DNA from 3 places in the Achromobacter sp. NPDC058515 genome. Region 3 is predicted to be linked to each of the others. Evidence: predicted binding sites of a transcription regulator. Region 3 holds the regulator's gene; each other region holds the start of a gene.

Region 1 (5,848 bases), on a different contig from region 3:
CCCCGCCTCGCAGCTCTATACGATCGACGGCCTGCTCCAGGACGAACACCTGGCCGCCACCGGTTTCATCCAGGAAATGGAACACCCCTCGGAAGGCCGGATCCGCACCACGGCCCCGCTGGGCCGGTACGAGGGCACCCCGACATCCATACGCCTGCCTGCCCCGAAGCTGGGCCAGCACAGCCGCGAAGTGCTGGCCGAGGCCGGCTACGACGCGGCCCGGATCGACGCCATGGTCGCCCGTGGCATTACCCAAGATGGAAACGACTGATGGACTTTGAATTCACCCCCGAGCAATTGGCCTTGCGCGACGCCGTCTCCCGCATCTGCGACCGGTACCCCGACGAATACTGGCTGGAGCGCGACCGCGAAGGCGGCTTCCCCGAACCGCTGCACGCCGACCTGGCCCGCGACGGCTGGCTGGGCATCGCCATGCCGCAGGAGTACGGCGGCGCCGGCCTGGGCATGACCGAGGCCGCATTGATGATGCAGACCATCGCCGCCTCGGGCGCCGGCTTCACCGGCGCCTCCGCCGTCCATATGAATATCTTCGGCCTGAATCCCGTCGTGGTGTTCGGCAGCGACGAACAGCGCAGCCGCTGGCTTGAACCGCTGATCGCCGGGCGCGAGAAGGCGTGCTTCGCCGTCACCGAGCCGGACGCCGGCCTGGACACCACCAAGCTCAGCACCCGCGCCGTGCGCCAGGGCGACGAGTACGTCGTGCATGGCCGCAAGATCTGGATTTCGACGGCGCAGGTAGCCAACAAAATGCTGCTGCTGGCGCGCACCACCCCGCTGGCCGAGGTGGAAAAGCCCACCCAGGGCCTGTCGCTCTTCTATACGGACCTCGACCGCGAAAAGATCGAAGTGCGCGAGATCGAGAAAATGGGCCGCAAGGCCGTGGATTCGAACATGCTGTTCATCGACGGCCTGCGCATTCCGGTGGCCGACCGCATCGGCGAGGAAGGCCGGGGCTTCGAGTACATCCTGCACGGCCTGAACCCCGAACGCATCCTCATCGCCGCGGAAGCGGTGGGCATCGGCCGCGCGGCGCTGGACCGGGCCGTGAAGTATGCCGGCGAGCGCACCGTGTTCGGCCGTCCGATAGGCCAGAACCAGGGCATCCAGCATCCGCTGGCGCAGGCCTGGATGCAGCTGGAAGCGGCGGACCTGATGGTCTTCAAGGCGGCCAGCCTGTACGACGCGGGCAAGCCCTGCGGCCCCTACGCCAATTCGGCGAAATACCTGGCGGCCGAAGCCGGCTACAACGCCTGCCAGACGGCGGTGATGACGCTGGGCGGCATGGGCTACGCCAAGGAATACCATGTGGAACGGCTGCTGCGCGAGAGCTTCATCCCGCGCATCGCGCCGGTCAGCCCGCAACTGATCATGTGCTTTATCGCCGAAAAGGTGCTCGGACTGCCGAAGTCCTACTGAACCTGGCCTGGCCGGCGGGCGAGCGGGCCTGGATCAGGCCTGCTGCTCCAGCCCCGTGCATGCCGCCCGCAGGATCCGGGCATAGGCTTCCTGCTGAGGTTCGATCCGGTAGATCGGGCCGCCCACCGAAATGGCGTAGTGCTCGCCCGACAGCGTGACGGGCCAGGCGATGGCGCCCACGTCGGCGATCGATTCCCCGCTGTTCATGAACCAGCCCCTTTGGCGCGACAACTGAAGGTCGTCCAGCAAGGCCTCCCGCGTGACCAGGGTGCGGTCGTTGTAGCGGGTCATGGTCATGCCGGCCAGCATGGCCTCGCGCGCCGGCTCGTCCAGCAGCGAGATGAGCGCCTTTCCCAAGGAATTTGCGTGAACGTCCTTGAACTCGCCGGCTACGGGCGCGTATCGGATCGTATGCGGCGAATCCAGCACATCCAGGTAGACAACGCGGCCGTCCGACGCCAGCTTGGCGAAAACGATGGTTTCGCGGGTGGCGTCCCTTAATTCAGTGAGGCTGGGATAAACGCGGTCCAGAACAGGGTCGGCGCGCGCGATGCGCTGCGCCATCGCCAGGAGGCGCCCGGTGGGGTAATAGCCCTGGCGCCGCCCGGTTTCATAGAGATAGCCCAGGCCGGTGAGCGTGCGGATCAGCGCCAGGCAGCTGGAAACGGGGACGTCGAGCAGACGGGCCAGTTCCGACAGGGGCAACGCGCGCTTTTCGCGGGCATAGGTTTCGATGATTTCGATAACTCGCAGCGCCGTCTTGACACTCATTGCCCGGTCCGAACTATTTAGCACGTGAAACATCTGGATCCACCGGGCTAAAGTTCCCTGCGGCCATGTCGTTATGGTAACTGAGAATTCCCTGAAAACAGCGCGTTCCTCCGAGACGCCCACCTCGCCGTTGGAGTGATCATGGCCGTAACCCCGTTAGCCCCCGCGTCGTTCGCACCGTTGCCGGTCGCGCTTGCCCCCGTCGCGCCAGACCCGTCAGCAACCGCCACGCCGGCAGCCGCGAGCACGAACAGCGGAGCCTCCGACAGCGCCACCTCGGAACAATCCAATGCGCAAAAGCTGCCGCTGGAAAAGGCGCTGGACGAAATCAACGACCAGATGAAGGCCTGGTCCACCCAGCTTCAGTTCGAAATCGACCCGAATGTCCACCAAGTGGTGGTGTCGGTGGTCGACGCGGAATCTGGCGACGTAATACGCACGATCCCCAGCGAAACCGTGCTCAAAATCGCCAAAATGATCGTGAACATGCAAGGCAATGGCATCAAGACAACAGCCTGATCCGGCACTTAAAACACCGTTCGTCACATGTTTTGGCGCCCCCCGGTGAGAGAACCGCCGAATTAGGCCCGCCTTATGCCCTTACCCGGCCAATCGCCGGCACCATATTTTTGACAGAATCGCATCGCTAGGAAGGAATTTCACATGGCCACCATCACCAACCTCGGTTCGACTTCGGGCTTGCCCCTGGAAGACATCCTCACGAAGCTGCAGGCAGCCGAGGAAAAGAAGCTGGAGCTGTACACCAGCCGCCAGACCAGCTTTGAAACCCGCGTCACGGCCTACGGCCAGCTGAAAAGCGCCGTGGAAGCCGTGCAGAAGGCTGCCGCCCTCCTGGGCAAGCCCGAAACGATGGGCGCCGTGAAAGGCAGCGTGACCGGCGGCGACGCCCTGACCGCGACCGTGGCCGCCGAAGGCGCCGTGGCGGGTCAGTACACGATCAACGTGACCAGCGTTGCTTCCTCGCAGACCCTGCAATCGGGCAGCGTGGCCGACCGCAAGGCGTCCAATGGCGCCACCGGTTCATTCCAGATCGAGCTGGCCGACGGCACCAAGAAGACCGTCGACCTGAAGAACGACACTTCGCTCAACGGCATCGTCAAGGCGGTCAACGCCGACGATACCCTGGGCGTGCGCGCCACCGTCATCACCGACGGCGACGGCAAAAGCTACCTGATGCTGACAGCCAAGAACACCGGCGTGCAGGCTTCGGTCAAGTCCATCACGGTGACGGGCGACCAGTCGCTCAAGGACGTCCTGAACTACAACACCGACGCCGCCGACACCAGCGCCAAGATGACGGCCACCGCCGCCACCGACGCCGAAATCGACATCAACGGCATCACGATCAAGAGCGGCAGCAACAACATTTCGACCGCCATCGACGGCGTGACGCTGAACCTGACCGCCAAGACCGAAGCCGGCAAGCCGATCACCCTGAAGCTGGAAAGCGATCCTTCGGTGGCGAGCAAGGCGATCCAGGGCTTCGTGACCGCCTACAACACGCTGCAAACGACGATCAAGAACCTGACGGCGTTTGACGCCGACGCCGCCACCAACCAGCCGCTGACCGGCGACGGCACGACCCGCAGCATCCAGTCGTCGCTCACCAGCGCGCTGCAGTTCGTGACGGGCGAAGGCACCCTGCGGTCGCTGGCCGACCTGGGCATCACGACGAACCCAAGCACCCGCCAGCTGACGCTGGACCAGGTCAAGCTGGACAAGGCCCTGGCCTCGAACGGCGCCGACGTCTCCCGCCTGCTGGCCGGCACCGATGGCCTGGCCAAGCAGTTCGAAACGGCCACCAAGAACATTCTCGGCGACACCGGCTCGATCAAGATCAAGGAAGACGGCCTGGCCAAGTCGATCGCGAACGTGAAAGACCAGTACACCCGCGCCAAGGCAGCCAGCGAAGCCTCCATGGAACTGATGCGTGCCCAGTTCGTTCAGCTGGACAAGTTCGTCTCGCAGCAGCAGGTCACGGCCAACTACCTGACCCAGCAGTTCGCGGCCATGAACAAGTCCAACTCTTAACTCCAAGAAGATGTATTAAATGACGTACGCCGCCCGCCGTCCCACTGGCTCACACTCTGCACGGTCCTACGCCGATATCGGCCTGGAAACGCAAGTAATGAGCGCCACCCCGGAAAGGCTGATCACTCTGCTCTACCACGGTGCGCGGGCGGCGATCGGGCAGGCCCGCATCCACCTGCAGGAAGGACGCGTGGCCGAACGGGGCGCGGCAATCACCAAGGCGATCAAGATCGTCGACGAAGGCCTGAAAATGGGCCTTAACATGGAGGCGGGCGGCGACATCGCCGCCAATCTCGGCCGCCTCTACGACTACATCGTCCGCACGCTGCTGATGGCGAACCTGAAAGCGGACGTCGAACAGCTCGAGATCGCCGACCGCCTGCTGGCGGATCTGGCCGAGGCCTGGCAGACATCCATCGATCGACCTGCCGCCAGTGCACAGCTTTGATGGCCCACACGACGAATTTAGCCAGCCATCGAACGCCCGAGATTTCTATGACGTCCCTTACCCAGTACTCCGCCATCCTGGACCTGTATCAGGAGATCGCCACATCCACGGGCGAGATGTTGACGGCCGCCCAGGCCGGCGACTGGGATACGGCGCTCGCCCTCGGCCAGCTTTACTGCGAGCAAGTGGAACGCCTGCGCCAAACCGAACGCGCAAGCCCGCTGGACGATGCCGGACGCGCCATGAAGTACGACCTGCTCGTGCGCATCCTGGAAAACGACGCGCTGACACGGGATCTGGCGCTACCGCAACTGGCGCGGCTGGGTGAATTGCTGGGACGCATGAAGCGCCAGCAGACCCTGCTGTCCGCCTACGGCAACCAGGCGCCTGACGAATGAGCATCGGTCCCGCCGCACTCGGCAACGTCCTGGTGCAGCGGCTGGACGCCGTGCTTGGCACGACGATGTCCGCCGCGAACGCCAACCAGGTTTCGGGCGCGCGGCCCGACGCAGTCAGCCAGCCGGGGAGCCCCGAAAAGCCCGGCCCATCGGACGGCTCTGCCCGCGATCCCCGGCAAGGCATACAAACTGGCGGCGCCCGAGGCGACCGCCAGAATACTGTTGTCGACCCCAAAACCGCCGCGGCGCTGGCGCTGGCCGCGCGCGGCCTGGTCACCAGCAGCGACACGACGGCATCGGCCCCGACCACGCTCGGCACGACCGCCCGCACCATTCTTGCCTTGCTGGCCCAGTATCCCGAGGCCGCGCCGGCAGTCCAGGGCCGCGCCCCGCTCTGGAGCGGGGAGGCGCCTGGCGGCCAGGCCGCCGCAGGCCAGGCGGGGCAACCCGCTCAAGCAGGCCAGCCGGGCCAGCCCGGCCAGCCCGGCCAGCCTGCCCCCGCCCCGGCGCCCGCGCAGTCCGCCGGCGCCGCCCCAAACCTGCCCCCGGCCCTGCCGGCAACGGCTGCCGGCGCCGCTGCCGAGGCGGCCGCCGCCAAACCCGCCGCGCATCCCGCAGGCCAGACGCTCGGCGCCAAGGGCCCCGACGCCGCGACCCATGCCGCGATCGCCGCGGGCGGCCCGTCCGCCCGCGCGCTCGGACAAGCCTTGCGCGTCGCCCTGCAGACCAGCGGCCTGTTCTA
Region 2 (5,848 bases), on a different contig from region 3:
CACGGCGGCGTCCTTCTTGTTGCCGGCAAAGATGGCCAGGAAGGCCGGGTCCGCCGCCTTCTTGCCGTCGACGAGCGGCGCCCAGGCCAGCTTGCGCGCCTGGTCCAGCAGTTCCGCGGCTCGGCCGCTCTTGGCCTTGTCGCCCAGCTTGGCTTCGGCGTCGTAGATGGCCTTGGTGGCCGCCTGCAGTTCCTTCAGCCGGAACGTGACGGTCTGGTCGTAGAGCGACTGCACGACGTAGTAGCGCGACTGGGACAGGTCGGCGTCGAACTGGACCTTGCTGCGCTTGGCGATTTCGGCCGGGTCGGGATAGCCCGGCGGAATCTTGCCGGCCAGCGCCGAGTAGGGCAGCACCGGCAGGCGGGAGATCTTCGGCTCCAGCAGCAGCTCCTGGCCCGCCTGGCTCAGCGTGAAGGCGATGAACTTCTTGCCTTCCTCGGTGTTCTTCGCGCCTTCGATGAGCGCGATGTTGGCCGGCACGATGGCGGTTTCGGAGGGGTAGACGAATTCAACCGGGAACTTGGAGTACTTGCTGGACAGGCCGAAGAAGTCGATGACCGGGCCGGCGCCGAACTGGCCGTTGTTCACGCCGTCGGGCACCCCGAAGGAGCGCTCGGTGACGGCGCTGCTGTTGCCCGACATGCGCAAGAGCGTGCGCCAGCCGTCGTCCCAGCCTTCGCCCTGCAGAATGGTCTCGACCGTCAGGTGCATTGTGCCCGAGCGCGAGGGCGAGGTGATGCCTACGTGGCCGAACCATTTCGGCGACAGCAGGTCCTTCCATTCCACCGGGGCGGGAATCTTGTGCGCCGCAATGTAGCGCGTGTTGTAGATGATGCCGTAGCCCGCCAGCGCCTGGCCCAGATACATGCCGCCGGGATCGTTGATGGGGTAGTTGCCGATCTTGTCCGGCACGTTCTTGTTCGCCACGTCGGACGACTTGACCAGCAGCTTGTCGCGGCCCAGCACCTCGAAGGCATCGGGCGCGCTGGCCCAGAACACCTCGGGCCGCTGGCCGGCGGGCGTCTCGCGCACATAGGCAATGCCGGACACGGTGTTCTTGTTCAGGATCTCCAGCGTGATGCCGGGGTTGGCCTTTTCAAACGCGGTCTTGTAGGCCTGGGTCAGGTCCTTGGGGAACGACGTGATCACCGTGACGGTGCCTGCCAGGGCGGGCGCCGCGCAGACGGCCAGCAGCGCCCCTGCAAGGGCTGTGCGCATTGCGTGCATGGTTTGTCTCCGTGGTTTTAGATTTGTTCGGAGACAGTACTGGGCGGTCCGCCAGGCGTCCAATCAGAAATTTTGATGCGGTCCATCATCGCGGACGCCTCGGGCAGGCGTCCGCGTCGCGCGCTACGCCGTGGCGGACACGCCGCCGCCCTGCGAGGCCCGGGCCTGCTGCGCCATCACCTGAGCGATCTGCCCCTGGATCTGCACCGCCTGGGCATTGAGCGCCAGCACTTGCTGCGCCTTCATTTCAGCCGGCATTCCGCTGGCCTTGACCTTGGCGATCTGGTCCATGATCCGCTTGAGCTGCTTCTGCAGTTCCTTGATCTGGCGGGTGTATTCGTCGTCGTTGTCGGTCTCTTCGGTTGCCGCGGCGCTGGCCGCGGCCATCCCCCCAGGATTGTTGATGCGGACCTTGCCGTCCGCGGTCAACGAGGTCGCCTCCTGGCTCGTGGAATTCCTGGCCTCTTTGTTGGCCTGGATGCGCTCGGCCCACAGATCGGCCAGGCTGTTGGTCCGGGAGATGCCGCTGATGGGATTGGTCGCCATGATTGCTCCTGCTGCCGGGATGGAATTTGGGGTTTCCACTGATACGGCATCTTTGGCTGAAACTTAAACGTTGCCGCCCCTTCGCGGCCCCATTTACACTGGCGCCCGCTCATACCCAATACCTACCGGGGAATCCATGTCCAATTCCTATTTTCCGCGCTGGCGCCTGGCGGACGACGCCGAGCCCGGCGTCATCATCGCGCCCGATGAAAGGCTGTCCTGGCCCAAGAACGTGGCCATGGGCGCCCAGCACGTGGTTGCGATGTTCGGCTCCACCGTGCTGGCGCCGTTGCTCATGGGCTTCGATCCCAACGTCGCCATCCTGATGTCGGGCATCGGCACGCTGATCTTCTTCCTGTTCGTGGGCGGGCGCGTGCCCAGCTACCTGGGATCCAGCTTCGCCTTCATCGGCGGGGTGATCGCGGTGACTGGCTATGCCGGCAGCGGCGCCAACGCCAATATCGGGGTGGCGCTGGGCGCCATCATCGCCTGCGGCCTGGCCTATACGCTGATCGGCGTGGTCGTCTGGATTGTCAACGCGCGCGCCGGGGGCGGGGCCAACTGGATCGACGCGCTCATGCCGCCCGTGGTGACGGGCGCGGTGGTCGCCGTGATCGGCCTGAACCTTGCGCCCATCGCGGCCAAGGGCGCGATGGGCGCCTCGGGCTTTGACAGCGTCATGGCGATGGTCACCATCGTGTGCGTGGGCGGCATCGCCGTGTACACCCGGGGCATGGTGCAGCGCCTGCTGATCCTGGTCGGCCTGATCCTGGCCTGCGTGGTTTACGCGGTGCTGGCCAATGGCCTAGGCTACGGCAAGCCCATCGATTTCTCCGCCGTATCGGCCGCCGCCTGGATCGGCCTGCCGCAATTCGCCGCGCCCGTGTTCAAGGCGGAAGCCATGGGCCTGATCGTGCCGGTCGCCATCATCCTGGTGGCCGAAAACCTGGGCCACGTGAAGGCCGTCAGCGCCATGACCGGGCGGGACCTGGACCGCTACCTGGGCCGCGCCTTCGTCGGCGACGGGGTGGCCACGATGGTCTCCGGCGCCGTGGGCGGCACCGGCGTCACGACCTACGCCGAGAACATCGGCGTGATGGCCGTGACCCGCATCTATTCCACGCTCGTCTTCGTGGTGGCCGCCCTGATCGCCATCGTGCTGGGCTTCTCGCCCAAGTTCGGCGCGCTGATCCAGACGATCCCGGCGCCCGTGCTGGGCGGCATGTCGGTCGTGGTGTTCGGCCTGATCGCCGTTGCCGGCGCCCGCATCTGGGTGGTCAACCAGGTCGACTTCAGCGACAACCGCAACCTCATCGTGGCCGCGGTCACGCTGGTGCTGGGCGCGGGCGATTTCACCGTCAAGCTGGGCAACTTCACGCTGGGCGGCATCGGCACCGCCACCTTCGGCGCCATCATCCTGTACGCCTTGCTGCGCCGCCGCGGGACGTAAATCCGCAGGCCGGCCGGGACGCGCACGCGCCCCGGCCAGGGCCGATGCGCCTAGGAGCGCGACAGCCTCGCGGCCAGCGCCGTCCGCGCAATCCGCTCGGGCGACGCCTCGATCACCTGCCCGGACTGCGTCTTGAACACGGCGGTGGCCTCAGCCAGGCGCCGCGCCTGTTCCTCCATCGCCGACGCCGCGGCCGAGGCCTCTTCCACCAGCGCCGCGTTCTGCTGCGTCACCTCGTCCATCTGCGAAATCGCCAGGCTGACCTGGTCGATGCCGCCGGCCTGCTGGGCCGACGCCGCCGAAATCTCCCCCATGATGTCCGCCACCCGCTGAACGGAAGCCACGATCTCCTGCATGGTCTGGCCGGCGGCGGCGACCTGCGCGGAACCCGTGGTCACCGTGTCCGCCGAGGCTTCGATCAGCGCCTTGATCTCCTTGGCAGCCTGCGCGGCGCGCTGCGCCAGCGTGCGCACTTCGCCCGCGACCACCGCGAAACCCTTGCCCTGTTCCCCGGCCCGCGCCGCCTCGACGGCCGCGTTCAGCGCGAGGATGTTGGTCTGAAAGGCGATGCTGTCGATCACCGACACGATGTCCGCGATCTTGCGCGAACTGTCCGAGATGCCTTGCATGGTCGCCACGACCTGCCCGACGTTGTGGCCGCCGCGCTGCGCCACGTCCATGCTGACCGCGGCCAGCTGATTGGCCTGGGCCGCGTTTTCGGCGTTCTGCTTGACGGTGGTGGCCAGTTCTTCCATGGTGGAGGCCGTCTCTTCCAGCGCCGCCGCCTGCTGTTCGGTGCGGGTGGACAGGTTGGCGTTGCCGGTGGCGATCTCCGCCGCGCCCACATTGATTTCCTCGACCCCGTGGCGCACGGACGTCACGGTCCGGGTCAGGCCCTCCTGCATGCGCTTTAGCGACGCGAACAGGGCGCCGATCTCGTTCTGGGAGCGGGTCTCGACCCGCTGCGTCAGGTCGCCGGCGGCGATGCGGTCGAAGTGCCTGCCCGCTTCCTGCAGGGGCAGCAGCACGCCGCGCCGGATGAAGGTCCAGCACAGCGCCGTCAGCAGCAGGGCGGCCGAAAGCAGGGCGATCGCCGAAATCCGCGCGGTGGAATAGGTCTTCTGCGAGCTCGCCAACACCCCGTCGCTGCGTTCCTGGACCCGCGCCAGGAAGACCTGCATGTCCTTGATGAAATTCGCATCCGCCTGGCGCACGCGCCCTTCGTCCTGCTGATACCTGGCGGGCGAGCGCTCCTTGATGGCGGCGGACAGCGCGTCCAGTATCGCGGTGTACTCCGTGTAGCGGGTCTGCAGCGTCAGCGCCAGGGCCTGGCCGCGTTCGCTCTTGGGCACTTCCATGTAGCGGGCAAACCGTTCGCGCGCCAGTTTGAGCTGACTGGCGGCGTCCTGTTCGGCCGTCGCGGCCTGTTCCGTGGCGCCCGTCTGCAGCGCCGCATTGGCCGCGCCCAGCGCCAGCCTTGCCCGCAGCAGCGCGGCATTGGCCTCGTAGAGCGGGTCGACCTGATGGACCGCCACGGTGTTCAGGTCCTCGATCTCGGTCATGCTGCGCTCAGCGTTCATCCAGCTCAATCCGCATGCCAGCGCCAGGGCGGTCACGAAGCACGCCAGCACCAGCAGCATTCCCGTACGGACTTTCAATTTTTCCAGCATGAGGGCTCCTCGTTCTTGAAAGCGATCCGCCGCACAGGGGACGGGCCGGGGCCGCGTGCCGCGCGGAGGACAGGCGGACGTCGTGCCGGGTGGCTGCGATGCGCCCGCCAGAATTGCAAACACGCAAAATCAATCGATTTCACGGCGGGTGTCCGCCGTGTCCCCCCGGGCCCAAGAAGAGAAACCTCTGCTTTCGGCCTATTTGTATTTAATTGTTATTAATGACTCAATTTGTTAGTTATACCTGTTTTATCGATATTGCCGGCTGGCTATTTGCGTAAACAGGGGGCGACGAACAGAATGGCCTATTCGCGAGTATCTTTTCCGCAACGCAATATGGGCGGAAATAATGCGGATGACGCCCGGCGCGCGCGGCAAGTCCCGCCGGTTCTCTGGCATCCTGGATGAAATGGCGGGTTTTAGCGGGTTACAGCGTCGAAATGCGTCGAAAACGACGTTTTCTCCAGTGGCTTGCAATTCCCGTGGACTTTGACCACAATATGACCTTGATTGCCCCGGTTCCGACCCGAGCCGGGGTTTTGTTTTGGTCGTCCGCGCCGCCCGTCACGTTACAAGCATCCGACGGCAAGCGAGCGCCAGGGTTACGACCTTCACCGAGAACGCTCCGTCGGGGCGTTTTTCTACTTTTGTTTGGGAAACGACATGTCTGCCATTCCTTTGACCGTGCGCGGGGCCGAGCGCTTGCAAGAAGAGCTCCAGCGGCTGAAAACCGTGGAACGTCCTGCCGTGATTAACGCCATCGCTGAGGCGCGCGCGCAGGGTGATCTGTCGGAAAATGCCGAATACGACGCCGCTCGCGAGCGCCAAGGCTTTATCGAGGGCCGGATTGCTGAACTTGAAGGCACGCTTTCCAATGCCCACCTGATCGACCCCTCTTCCCTGGAGGCCGAAGGCCGCGCCGTGTTTGGCGCAACCGTCGACATCGAGGACCTGG
Region 3 (5,848 bases):
GTTGAGCACCACTAGGCTGATACGTCTATTAACGGCGGCATACGGATCATCTTTAACCAGGCTCATGCTGGAAGACAGGCCCTGGATCCGCATGACCTTGCTTTCGTTCATGCCGCCGGCCACCAATTCCTGGCGCGAGGCGTTCGCGCGATCGGCCGAGAGCTCCCAGTTGCTGTAGGCGCGTTCGCCCCGGGCATACTGCGAGGCGTCCGTATGGCCCGAAATGCTGACCTTGTTGGGGAGTTCGTTGAGAACCGGCCCCAATTCCCGCAGGATGTCGCGCATGTAGGGCTGCACGTCCGCGCGGCCGGTGGCGAACATCGGACGATTCTGGTTGTCGATGATCTGGATGCGCAGGCCTTCGGTGGTCAGGTCGATCAGCAACTGCGGCCTGAAGCTCTTCAGGACCGGGCTGGTCTCGATGACGTTCTCGAGGCGCTTTTTCAGGTTTTCCAGGCGATGCTGCTCGCGGCGCTCGGCGTCGCCCATGGGCTGGGATTCAACCCGGTTGCCCTGCCCGCGCCGGACATCGCCGTCGCTGCGCAGGGGATCCTGCCCGCCGCCGGGCACCGCGCTGGTTTCTGCCGAATTGCTGGGACCGCCCATGATCGCCACGCGCAGGGGCATGCGGAAGTACTCCGCGATGCCCTTGAGTTCTTCGCGCGGTACGATGCTGATCAGCCACATCACCAGGAAGAACGCCATCATCGCCGTGATGAAGTCGGCGTAGGCGATCTTCCAGCTTCCCCCGTGGTGCCCGCCGCCCTGGACCTTCTTGCGGCGGATCACCACACGGTGATTGTTTACCGTGCTCATGGGCCGCTCCGTCAGGCCTTGCCGGTCGCGGTCGACTTGGTTTGCCGGACGTGTTCTTCCAGTTCACCAAAGGTCGGACGCACGGACGAGAACAGCACCTTGCGGCCAAATTCCACCGCCAGCTGGGGCGGATAGCCGTTCATGCTGGCCAGCAGCGTCGTCTTGATGCATTCCAGCACCTTCATGGCCTCATCCGTGCGGCGCTCGACACGCGAGGCCAGCGGGCCCACGAAGCCGTATGCCAGCAAAATGCCCAGGAAGGTGCCGACCATGGCCTTGGAGATCAGGTCGCCCAGGATCGCCGGGGGCTGGTCCACGGCGGCCAGCGCCTTGATCACGCCCAGCACCGCCGCCACGATGCCGAAGGCCGGCAGGCCGTCGGCCATCTGATGCAGGGCGTGCGCGGGGACCTGGCGCTCATGGCGGTAGGTTTCGATTTCCTCGTCCATGAGGGTCTCGATCTCGAACGAGCTCATGTTGCCGCTAATCATGATGCGCAGGTAGTCCGTGATGAACTCCATGAGCTTCGCGTCTTTGGCGATACGGGGGTATTCGCTGAAGATCGGGCTGGAGGCCGGATCCTCGATGTGCGATTCGATGGCCATCAGGCCTTCGCGCCGGGCCTTGTTCAGCAGCACGTACAAGAGCGCCATCAGCTCCATGTACACGTCCTTGCCGTAGCGGGAGCTTTTCAGCGCGTCGGGAAGCGCCTTCTTCACCAGCAGCAGCGACTTCTTGCTGTTGCCGGCAAGGAATGCCCCAAAAGCCGAGCCGAAGATCAGCGTCAGCTCAAAGGGCTGGTAAAGCGCGCCCAAGTGGCCGCCCAGCGCTATGAAGCTGCCGACGACCGACACGATCACCACAAGAAATCCGATAACAATCAACACATCAGGCCCCTGCCAACGAAGTCTAAAACCGGCGTCAATGATCCCCTGTCGCCCCCGACCCAAAAAGGCGGGTTAGGGGGAGTTTTTCAGGGCTTTTGATGTATTTGGACGCCGCCGGTCAGGGCCGGGCGGCATCCGCGACGGGAGCGGGCCGACTGCCGGCGCGCGCCTTGGCCGCCGCGCGGGTCTTTCCCGCGCGAGGTGGCGGCCTGCAGATGGCGCACACGAAATCCGACTGCGGATCGTGGGCATGCGCGATGAAATGGCCTCCGCACTGGCGGCAGGCGGAGAGCTGCAGCATGCCGCTGTCGAAGAAGCGCACCAGCATCCAGGCTCGGGTGAAGCTCAGGACGGGTTCGGCGGCTTCGGTGGAGTCCAGGCCGGCGTTTTCAAGGTAGAGGCGATAGGCGTCGATCGTGGCGCGTATGCCTTTGCTGCTGGTGCGCGCATTCAGGAACGAATACACGTTATAGAAGAGCGAGGAGTGGATGTTCGGCAGCCAGGTCATGAACCAGTCGACCGAAAACGGCAGCATGCCCTTGGGTGGCGAACAACCGCGTATCTCGCGATACAGGCGGGCCAGGCGGTCGTGGCTGAGGCTGGTTTCAGCCTCCAGCACCTGCAGCCGGGCGCCCAGGGTAATCATGGAGCTGGCAAGCAGGATGTCGTCCGCTTCCTGAGAAACGCTCTTGGAGGCCATTACACGTATGTCCGAGTGGAATTCACAGGCCGTCAGGCCAATTCTTCAACAGGTTGCTTGGCCAGCAGGATCGTCGCATGCGCTTGCTGAAGCGCACCGCCCAGAACGTCGTGGGTCAATGCCGACAACAGGCTGTAGTCATCAAAGCGGAAACGGCACAGCAGCGAGCTGGAGCTGGCCAGCTTCACCAGTTGCGCCGGCGATAGACGCATGAGGATGTCAGCGACTTCGTTGCTGAACCCCAAGCGGAACATCGATGCAGCGTAGTCATCGCGCAGCATCCGCTGCGCAAGTAACAGATAGGACAGATTCACTTCGCGAATGTCTGCCAGCATTGAATTTTCGACTTGTTGCACGCCCAACTCCCTATCCCTATCCCACCGAAGGGGCTTGATAACCAGGGCGCAGGCAACGTGTGTTGCCTGCCTGCCCGCTGCATCCTGTTTTAATGCGAAATGTATCATTTGTTCGCAATTTAAGTAAAATTTACCACAGGTCATGTCATTTTCTATGACTTATATGACAAATCTTTGTTGATGTTGCGCAACTTGCCCGTTTAGATACACCTTGACATACAAGTTAGTGACAAATTTGCGCCAATTTGCCAAATAAGCATTCAAAACATTGCGTACTTCTTCGAATGAAACCCTGTTCAGTGCCGACAATGGCACCTTGCCGATCACTAAAACTTGCTAGCTTTAGCGCAGCCGCGCGCTTGTCGACAATGTCGCAAATTGACAACAATCGACAAGGCGTCACGATGGACACCGCCCGACATTCCCGCAATGCCCCACGCAGATGACAGCCTGGTCGAATATGCACCGCTAGTGCGAAAGCTGGCCCTGCAATTGCTCGCCAGGCTTCCGGCCAGCGTTGAACTCGACGACCTGATACAGGCCGGCATGATCGGCCTGCTGGACGCCGTACGCCGCTACCAGGAAACTGCCGACGCTCAATTCGAGACCTACGCCACGACCCGCATCCGTGGCGCGATGCTCGACGAGCTCCGCGGCCAGGACTGGTTGCCGCGCAGCGTCCGCACCAAGGCGCGCAAGATCGAACAGGCCATCCAGCACCTGGAACAGCGCTTGATGCGCGCGCCCACGGAGGCCGAGATCGCAGCCCAGCTCGAGATCCCGCTGAATGAATACCAGGCGCTCCTGCATGACGCCCAGGGCGTGCAGATCGTCCACTATGAAGATTTCACGACCGAACCCGATTCGGCATCCGGCCAATCGGACTGGTCCGCCACCCTGAACCACGGTTCGGCCGGGGGCAACCCGCTGGACTCGCTGCTGGCGGGCGACTTCCGCCAGGCGCTGATCCACGCCATCGACGCCCTGCCCGACCGCGAAAAGCTGCTGCTGTCGCTTTGTTATGAGCAGGGGCTGAACCTGAAGGAAATTGGGGCGATCATGAACGTGACCGAGGCCCGGGTATGCCAGCTGAGGTCGCAGGCAACGGCGCGGATCCGGGCGAAGCTGAAGGACCAGGCCTGGCAGGAGCTGCCCCAGGAGGGGCAGATCGCGCAGATCATCTAGGCGCCTCGCCCGCGCGCGGGCGCACAATTCCCCGGAAAATCGGACGCTATTCGAGCCTTCGCCGCGCGCCGGCGACTGCTAGCCTGTCGCATCGATTCAACATCCGTGCGCGGCCGCCTTCGCCAGCAGCGCATCGCCCCACCCCTGGAATTCGCAATGACCGCACCCGATCATTTGACGCAGGCGATCTCAGACGCTTACGACGAAACCCCCTATATTTCCAACCCGTTCTCGTACACGTCGCCGGGCAATCTCCGCGCGGTCGCGGGTCTCTACGGCTTGGATACGCCCCCCCTGGAAAATGCGAAAGTCCTGGAGCTGGGCTCCGCCGCGGGCGGCAACCTGCTTCCCTTTGCGCTCGCCCACCCCGGAGCGACGGTCGTGGGCATCGATCTCGCGCCCCAGCAAATCGAGGCCGGCCGGCGCATCGCCGAAACAGCCGGCGCGCGCAATCTCGATCTCCGGGCGATGAGCCTGACCGACATAACCGCGGATTTCGGGACGTTCGACTACATCATCTGCCACGGGGTTTTCAGCTGGGTGCCGCCGGAGGTGCGCGACGCCATATTCCGGATCTGCCGCGAAAACCTGGCGCCGAATGGTGTTGCCTATATCAGTTACAACACGTATCCCGGCTGGAAGGCGTCGGACGTCATTCGCGATGCCATGATCTTGAACAGTTTCGGCGCCGAAACCCCGCAGCAGAAACTCGCGCGGGCCAAGGACATGCTGGACCTGATCGAAAATGGCCTCTGGCAGAACAATCCCTTGCAGTCCGCACTGCAGGAAGCCGCGCGCAAGCTGCGCGGCCAGACGGACCATTACCTGCTGCACGAATATCTTGAGACCATCAATACGCCTTGCTACTTCCTGGAGTTCGCCGCTGCGGCGCAACAAGCAGGGTTGGCGTATGTCACCGATGCCGAACCGCAACTGACTTTCTCTTCCACGTTTGGAACGCGAGTCGCGGTGGGGCTAAATTCCCTGTCGGCAAACGCCGGCCGCGAAATGCGCGAGCAATACCTGGATTTCGCCGTGGGCCGCACTTTCCGCAAGAGCCTGCTGGTTCATGCCGAGCGCGCGGAACAGATGCTGGAGCAGCCTGAAGGCAACGCGTTCAAGGAAATGCACTTTGCCACGCACCTGGAAGCGGCGCCGCCGGCCGCGGGCGCGTCTTCGGGGCATGCGCATTACCGCACTCCCAACGGCGCCACCCTCAGCACGAAAGACCCAGCCATGATCGGCATCATCGACGCCCTGGCCGGCGTCTGGCCGCGCTCGCTTTCCTTCAATGACCTCCTGGCCATCATCGAACCGCACGCCCCGGGCGCCACGCGGGATGACCTTGCCAACGCTGCATACATGCATCTGATCACGCTGGTTCAGGGCAGCGCCTTGCATTACCGGCTGGAGGCTTCGCCCTACCTTGCCCCGGAAACAAGGCCCAGGCTCATCGCCGGCGCACTGGAGTTGATGCGGGAGGTCGGCAAGAAAGATTGCCAGGTCGGCATGCACAATTTCTGGCACCATCCCGTCACGCCGCCGCTTGACGCATTGAGCCAATCAGTTGCATCGCAGATGGACGGCAGCCTGAGCGCCGCCGAGCTGCGGACCCAAATCCGCGACGCCCTGACATCCGGACGGCTTGCCCACCCCAACGGGCAGTCCTACAAGGGCGCACGCAACCTGGAGCCCGTGGCCCAGGAATTCCTGAACGCGCTGGTGGTTCAACTGCGCAAGGCCGGCCTGCTGCTGAATTAAGGCGCGGCCATCGGCGGCCGCCCCGGGGCGGCCGCCACCAAAATGGCAAGTCCGGCGGCATATTTACGATTGCCCCAAAAAAAAGGCTAAAGATTGATTTGAGACTGCCGTAATCCTGGCAACGGAGAAATTCGAAGACACAA

Evidence for each region. The regulator FliA, encoded in region 3, starts transcription of late flagellar genes. The targets are predictions, from matches to a motif close to CTAAAGTTTNNNNNNNNNNNGCCGNTA.
Region 1: ACFWP0_RS25080 (flagellar protein FlaG) is a predicted target of FliA. The motif match lies at 2,256-2,282, and genes of this name have one in related genera.
Region 2: ACFWP0_RS26915 (FlxA-like family protein) is a predicted target of FliA. The motif match lies at 1,815-1,841, and genes of this name have one in related genera.

The regions. Positions count from the first base shown of each region.
Region 1 is NZ_JBHXNI010000017.1:146,010-151,857, forward strand. Features, by position in the region: gene ACFWP0_RS25065 (CaiB/BaiF CoA transferase family protein) at 1-271, shown strand, start outside; gene ACFWP0_RS25070 (acyl-CoA dehydrogenase family protein) at 271-1,437, shown strand; gene ACFWP0_RS25075 (IclR family transcriptional regulator) at 1,471-2,208, opposite strand; gene ACFWP0_RS25080 (flagellar protein FlaG) at 2,350-2,727, shown strand; gene fliD (flagellar filament capping protein FliD) at 2,872-4,260, shown strand; gene fliS (flagellar export chaperone FliS) at 4,280-4,708, shown strand; gene ACFWP0_RS25095 (flagellar protein FliT) at 4,756-5,106, shown strand; gene ACFWP0_RS25100 (flagellar hook-length control protein FliK) at 5,103-5,848, shown strand, end outside.
Region 2 is NZ_JBHXNI010000021.1:131-5,978, forward strand. Features, by position in the region: gene ACFWP0_RS26910 (ABC transporter substrate-binding protein) at 1-1,227, opposite strand, end outside; gene ACFWP0_RS26915 (FlxA-like family protein) at 1,351-1,773, opposite strand; gene ACFWP0_RS26920 (solute carrier family 23 protein) at 1,910-3,223, shown strand; gene ACFWP0_RS26925 (methyl-accepting chemotaxis protein) at 3,274-4,893, opposite strand; gene greA (transcription elongation factor GreA) at 5,557-5,848, shown strand, end outside.
Region 3 is NZ_JBHXNI010000008.1:237,597-243,444, reverse strand. Features, by position in the region: gene motB (flagellar motor protein MotB) at 1-816, opposite strand, end outside; gene motA (flagellar motor stator protein MotA) at 828-1,703, opposite strand; gene flhC (flagellar transcriptional regulator FlhC) at 1,822-2,403, opposite strand; gene flhD (flagellar transcriptional regulator FlhD) at 2,436-2,738, opposite strand; gene ACFWP0_RS16295 (RNA polymerase sigma factor FliA) at 3,189-3,944, shown strand; gene ACFWP0_RS16290 (methyltransferase regulatory domain-containing protein) at 4,101-5,705, shown strand.